One region of the Aeribacillus sp. FSL K6-2848 genome, then DNA from elsewhere that is predicted to be linked to it. Evidence: predicted binding sites of a transcription regulator. Region 1 holds the regulator's gene; the other holds the start of a gene.
The links. The regulator LexA, encoded in region 1, represses DNA repair genes until DNA is damaged. The targets are predictions, from matches to a motif close to CGAACATATGTTCG.
Positions count from the first base shown of each region.

Region 2: uvrB (excinuclease ABC subunit UvrB) is a predicted target of LexA. The motif match lies at 2,092-2,105, and genes of this name have one in related genera.

Region 1 covers NZ_JBBOQQ010000001.1:2,270,014-2,273,447, reverse strand. The annotation lists gene gdhA (NADP-specific glutamate dehydrogenase) at 125-1,504, opposite strand; gene lexA (transcriptional repressor LexA) at 1,834-2,457, opposite strand; gene yneA (cell division suppressor protein YneA) at 2,616-2,930, shown strand; gene NSS70_RS10990 (YneB family resolvase-like protein) at 2,949-3,434, shown strand, end outside.
Region 2 covers NZ_JBBOQQ010000001.1:830,867-834,300, reverse strand. The annotation lists gene uvrA (excinuclease ABC subunit UvrA) at 1-34, opposite strand, end outside; gene uvrB (excinuclease ABC subunit UvrB) at 41-2,023, opposite strand; gene NSS70_RS04070 (CsbA family protein) at 2,149-2,379, opposite strand; gene NSS70_RS04065 (hypothetical protein) at 2,877-3,047, opposite strand; gene NSS70_RS04060 (IS4 family transposase) at 3,120-3,434, opposite strand, start outside.

The DNA of each region.
Region 1 (3,434 bases):
TAAGATGGGGTATTATAGTGAGCATGATGAATCGCCAAAGCAGGTTAGGTAAAGCTTTAGCGATTATCATATATGTTTACTCACTATAAAGAATAAATGATGGAAATGACCATTTTTCTATCTTTTAAATGACTCCTTGTTCTACCATTGCATCAGCGACTTTTTTAAATCCTGCAATGTTAGCGCCGACGACAAGATTTCCGGAGCAGCCGTATTCATTTGCAGCGTTGACGCAATTTCGGTAAATGTTCTTCATGATATCACGTAATTTTGCGTCGACATCTTCAAAGCTCCAAGACAATCTTGCGCTGTTTTGAGCCATTTCTAATGCTGAAACAGCAACTCCGCCTGCGTTAGCAGCTTTTGCAGGTCCAAAAAGAATATTGTTTGATAAAAACACGTCGATCGCTTCTAATGTAGACGGCATGTTGGCGCCTTCTCCAACAGCTTTGAGTCCGTTGGAAACAAGGAGTTCAGCTGCTTTTTTATCGATTTCATTTTGAGTAGCGCATGGGAGGGCAATATCGCATGGAATGGACCAAATTCCGGAACAGCCTTCATAATATTCTGCATGAGGATGTTCATTTACATATTCTTTAATTCTTTTTCTTTCAACTTCTTTTAACCTTCTAACCGTTTCAAGATTAATTCCATTTTTATCAAAAATGTAGCCATCAGAGTCGCTGCATGCGACAACTTTTGCACCTAATTGTGTTGCTTTTTCAATCGCATATATGGCAACGTTCCCAGAACCAGAGACAACAACTGTGCTTCCTTTGAAGCTTAATCCATGGTCATTAAGCATTTCTTCAACAAAATAAACAGTTCCATAACCTGTCGCTTCGGTTCTCGCTAAGCTTCCGCCGTACCCAATGCCTTTTCCGGTTAACACCCCAGCTTCAAATCCGCCGCGTATTCTTTTATATTGGCCAAACAAGTATCCGATCTCTCTTGCGCCAACTCCAATATCACCGGCAGGAACGTCAATATCTGGTCCAATATGTTTGTAAAGCTCTGTCATAAAGCTTTGTGTAAATCTCATAATTTCCCCATCTGATTTACCTTTCGGATCAAAATCAGATCCGCCTTTTCCTCCGCCGATCGGCTGCCCAGTCAATGAATTTTTGAAGATTTGTTCAAATCCTAAAAATTTAATAATGCTGGCGTTGACGGTCGGGTGAAAGCGCAAGCCTCCTTTATATGGCCCAATTGCACTATTATATTGCACTCTAAATCCGCGGTTTACACGCACTTTTCCTTCGTCATCCACCCATGGAACGCGAAAAATGATCAATCTTTCCGGCTCAACAATTCTTTCAAGTATTCCGTGCTTTATATATGTAGGATGTTGAGCAAATACAGGCACAAGCGAGTCAAATATTTCTTTTACAGCTTGAAGAAACTCAGGCTCATTCGGATTTTTTTCTTGCACGGATTGAAATACTTCATTGACATATTGCTTTGCATTTTCCAGTTCACTTTGTTTCATAAGTAATTGATTCATAGCACCTCTCCTATACCTAAAATTTAAGCAGTTAGAAGAATTCAAACAATTCAGTAAATCATCCCGGCACTGGCTAAGGAAGCGAAATCTACAATAAAAAATTCTACAACAAAATAAATCAAAAAACAATGACTGTTGAGAATTGTTGCATAATAGCTTTGCATGCAGGCGCGGAGAAGGCGCCTGAAATTTGTTTCATTGAATCTAGCTTGTCTGCATACATATTGATTAGAAAACATTTTTAAAAATTTAACATCGCTAAGAGAGGGAATGTTGAAAATTTTATAAAAAGAAAAAGGATGCCTCACCTGTTTTGAGACATCGAATATTCAGTGTATGGAACGGTATAGCCCGATCACTTTTCCGAGTATTGTCACATTTTTTAAAATAATCGGTTCCATTGTTGGGTTTTCCGGCTGAAGCCGTATAAAGTCTTTTTCTTTGAAAAACCTTTTTACGGTCGCTTCATTGTCGTCTGTGAGCGCGACAACGATGTCGCCGTTATTGGCTGTTTGCTGTTGTCTGACAATAACTAAATCTCCGTCCAGAATGCCTGCTTCGATCATGCTTTCTCCGACTACTTCAAGCATGAAAAGTTGATCATCACCTGATGCAATATGATTCGGAAGCGGAAAATATTCTTCGATGTTTTCAACGGCAGTGATCGGAATACCAGCCGTCACTTTTCCGATGACCGGCACGTTGATCACATTGTTTGTTAGAAGGTGGCTGCCATCATCGTCCAAAATTTCAATGGCTCTCGGCTTTGTGGGGTCTCTTCTAATCAGTCCTTTGCTCTCAAGCTTTGCTAAATGCCCGTGAACAGTTGAACTGGAGGCAAGACCGACCGCTTCGCCGATTTCTCTTACAGAGGGAGGGTATCCTTTCTTTTTTACTTCCTCCTTAATGAAGTTCAAAATATCTTGTTGTCTCTTAGATAATTTTGTTGACATGTCAAGCACCTCAGTCATATCAATTTGTGTCGATTATAGCATGATTTTTCCAAAAAAGCAAACGTAAGTTCGAATATTTGCTTGACAGAAACATGTGTTCCCTTTTATACTTAAAAACAAAAACCGAACAAATATTCTGTTTCAGGGGGCGGTTCTTAATGGATAAATTATCATGGTCTTACATCGTTTCTTTTTTCCTTGTCATCATGGCGGCAGTTTTGGCGATTTCGTATACTGGAGAAAGGGAAGAGCTCGATCATTATATGGAGGTTCAAGTGAAGGAAGGGGACAGTTTGTGGAAAATCGCTGATGAATATAAAGAATATGACAATATGTCTCATTCAGAGTTTGTAAAATGGGTTCAGGAGCGAAACAATCTCCAAAGCCTTGTTGTAAAACCGGGGGAAACAATCGTCATTCCGATTGAAAAAAATAAATACTACAATGCTGAATATTTGGCAAACAAAGAATAACCGCAAGGAGCATTTAACATGAGAGCAGTCGTTTATGCAAGAGTCAGCACTGAAAAGGCAGAGCAGGAAACATCTTTGAAAAGACAAAAAGACGAGCTGTTAAAGCTCGCAGCTGAAAACGGTATGGAAGTTGTTGAAGTGATAGAAGAAAAAGCGAGCGGGTATGATGTTGATCGTGAAGGGGTTTTTCAACTGCTGGAATTGATTGAGGAGAAAGAAATTGAAGCGGTATTAATACAGGATGAAACAAGAATTGGCAGAGGAAATGCCAAAATCGCCATTGTCCATTCCATTTTGAAACAAGGCGTGAAAATTTTCACCGCTGCCCATCGCGGGGAGATGGAACTGTCTGAATCAGACACGATGGTGCTTGAAATTATAGGAATTGTGGAAGAATATCAACGAAAAATTCATAATTTGAAAATAAAGCGGGGAATGTTGAGAGCTATACAAAATGGGTACAGGCCTGAAAAAAATTTAAAGAATAGAAATTCTTCCTATAAA
Region 2 (3,434 bases), 1.4 Mb from region 1:
GTGCACCTTTTACAACAATTTTATCCATTGCCATATCCAATCATCCTTCCGCTTTCAGCTCCAAAATTAAATCGCGCAATTCAGCAGCTCTTTCGAAATCTAATGCTTTTGCAGCTTCTTTCATTTCTTTTTCCATACGGGCTATCAGTTGTTCTCGATCTTTTTTCGACATTTTGTTCAGCTTCACAGCCTTTTCCGTTTTATATTCTGCTTCATCTTCCGCTGCATATGTCGCCCTAATTACATCGCGAATATCTTTTTGAATCGTTTTTGGCGTAATGCCATGTTGACGGTTATATTCCTCTTGAATCGCACGACGCCGTTTTGTTTCGTTTATGGCGATTTCCATCGATTTTGTGATTGTATCAGCATACATAATGACATGCCCGTTTGCGTTCCGAGCCGCCCGTCCGATTGTTTGAATAAGAGAACGTTCCGAACGGAGAAATCCTTCTTTATCTGCATCCAAAATTGCAACGAGAGAGACCTCCGGAATATCAAGCCCTTCCCTGAGCAAATTGATCCCGACCAACACTTCATGTTTGCCAAGCCGCAGGTCGCGGATAATTTCAATGCGCTCGAGCGTTTTAATTTCGGAATGGAGATATGTCACCTTAATCCCGATTTCCCGCAAATAATCCGTTAAATCTTCCGCCATTTTTTTCGTTAATGTGGTCACAAGCACCCGCTCATTCCGTTTAACCCGCTTTTGAATTTCGCCGATTAAATCGTCTATTTGCCCTTCAACAGGTCGGACGTCAATGGTTGGATCTAAAAGTCCAGTCGGGCGGATAATCTGTTCAACAACAACCGGCGTATGCTCCAGCTCATACGGCCCAGGGGTGGCAGAAACATAAATGACATGTTTCATATGCTTTTCAAATTCCTCAAATTTTAACGGACGGTTGTCAAGTGCTGAAGGCAAACGGAATCCATGATCGACAAGCACTTGTTTTCTCGCCTGGTCGCCGTTGTACATCCCGCGGATTTGCGGAATCGTCACATGCGACTCGTCAATGACGATCAAAAAATCATCTCCAAAATAATCTAAAAGCGTATAAGGAGTCGAACCGGGCGGTCTTAATGTAAGATGACGAGAGTAGTTTTCAATCCCGGAGCAAAAGCCCATCTCCCGCATCATTTCTAAATCATATCTTGTCCGTTGCTCGAGCCGTTGCGCTTCCAAAAGCTTTCCATTCTCCCGCAGTTCATGCAGCCGTTCCTCAAGCTCCTTTTCAATATTAGCAATGGCAATTTTCATTTTTTCTTCTCTTGTCACAAAGTGTGATGCCGGGAAAATCGCTACATGCTCCCGCTCTCCAATAATTTCGCCTGTCAGCGCATCAACTTCACGGATGCGGTCGATTTCATCTCCGAAAAATTCCACGCGGATACAATGTTCATCGCGCGAAGCAGGGAAAATTTCCACTACATCCCCGCGCACGCGAAAAGTTCCCCTGCGAAAATCTACATCATTTCTTTCATACTGCACATCCACTAAACGGCGCAGCAAGTCATTGCGCTCGATTTCCATTCCTGTGCGAAGACTAACGACCAGCTCACGATATTCTTCTGGCGAACCTAAACCATATATGCAAGAAACGCTTGCGATAATAATAACATCTTTCCGTTCAAACAATGCAGAGGTGGCCGAATGTCTTAATTTATCAATTTCATCATTAATGCTCGCATCTTTTTCAATATACGTATCTGTTTGCGGAACATACGCTTCCGGCTGATAATAGTCATAATAGCTGACAAAATATTCAACTGCATTGTTCGGGAAAAATTCTTTAAACTCGCTATACAGCTGTCCGGCAAGCGTTTTATTATGGGCAATGACCAGCGTCGGTTTGTTCACTTCTTTAATCACATTGGATATCGTAAACGTTTTGCCAGTTCCAGTTGCACCTAACAATGTCTGATGTTTTTTTCCTTGCCTGATTCCCTCCACCAGCTCTTTGATAGCTTTCGGCTGATCTCCTTGAGGCTGGTAATTTGAAACTAATTCAAACCGATCCATGGAACATCCTCCAATTCAGAAACTTATATTTTATTTTAACATATAATCAGGCTGAATCACCAAAAATACGAACTGACGTTTGATTTTCATAGACAATAAAAACCTGTCAATCGTGTTGAACAGGTTTAAGTAGATGTTTTCTTATCCTTTTTCATGCTTCTGGCAGCGATAAAACCAGCTGCTAAGCTGGCTACATCCAAAATGGCGATATAAATAGTATCCATATGACCTGCAAAATAAGAGGCAATTAATAAACCAGCCGTCAACAATGTCCCAACGACATGACTATATGTAACTCTTGTGAAAAATAAGACAAGCAAAAAAGGGGCGAATGCGGCAAACACAAGCTTGATCATAAAAAAAACCTCTTTTCGTCAACGGTTATACATTTATTATATTGAAGCCCTCAAAAAGCTTTCAAGCAAAACCACAAAAGAGAAGGGAAAAATAAGCCAATGCAAAGAATAAAAAATAATGCGATGTATAGCGGTCAGAAAACCTAGGATACAGGGGAAATAGTTGAAATCGATGAAGTCAAAATAAACGAATAGAAATAGCTTTATGATTATATTTAAATGCAATAATGAAGCTCATAGGCTAAAAAATTCGCCTTTATGAAAGCAACTTTTATACTATATTTACTTTTTTCTTACGGTCACCCCCTAAGACTACCCTAAGCATATAAAAAAGCATCCAATAGCCGCCTTTTTTCACTATTGGATACTCTTTCTTAATCTTGAGATAGATAAAACAAATGATCTAAATTTACATATGAAATATCGTATTCAGAATTTACTGCATGTAATATTTTTTGATAATCTTCCACCTTAAGATCTAGTGGTAGATTTTCAAACTATTCTCCATTTACATGAAAATCCAGTATTAATGCACAAAAATCTTTACCATCAACTAAATCCATTGCAAACCCTCTAAAAATATCTGCATCTTCTTCATTTAACTGTTCATCTGACAATACATAGATTTTTATTACATTTTGAAATTGTTGAATATCCTCTTCATTCATGTATTTATAAAGGTCTTCTTAAATCCCCGATCATAAGATATCCCATAGACATACTGTTTTTAAATAATAAACTCAACTTTCGCAGCTCAATTTTGGTAAATAAGCCTTGATATAATTAGGCAAAACTACAATCCATTTACGTAATTGACTTTCGATGAATTTTTTAATCTTTTGATTTACATTTTGAAGTGCATCTTCAAGAATTTCAATGAGTAGTTGAAGTGCAAAGGCCCAATCTAGTTCATCGATTTCATCACAAAGTTCATAAAAAATGCCGCCTAATGTTCGATAATCTGTACTTACTCGGTTTTGCCAAGACAAAACAATGTACCTTGTAAACACAATAGTGGTATGGCTGATCATGGAATCATAAGATCTTCCTTGGAA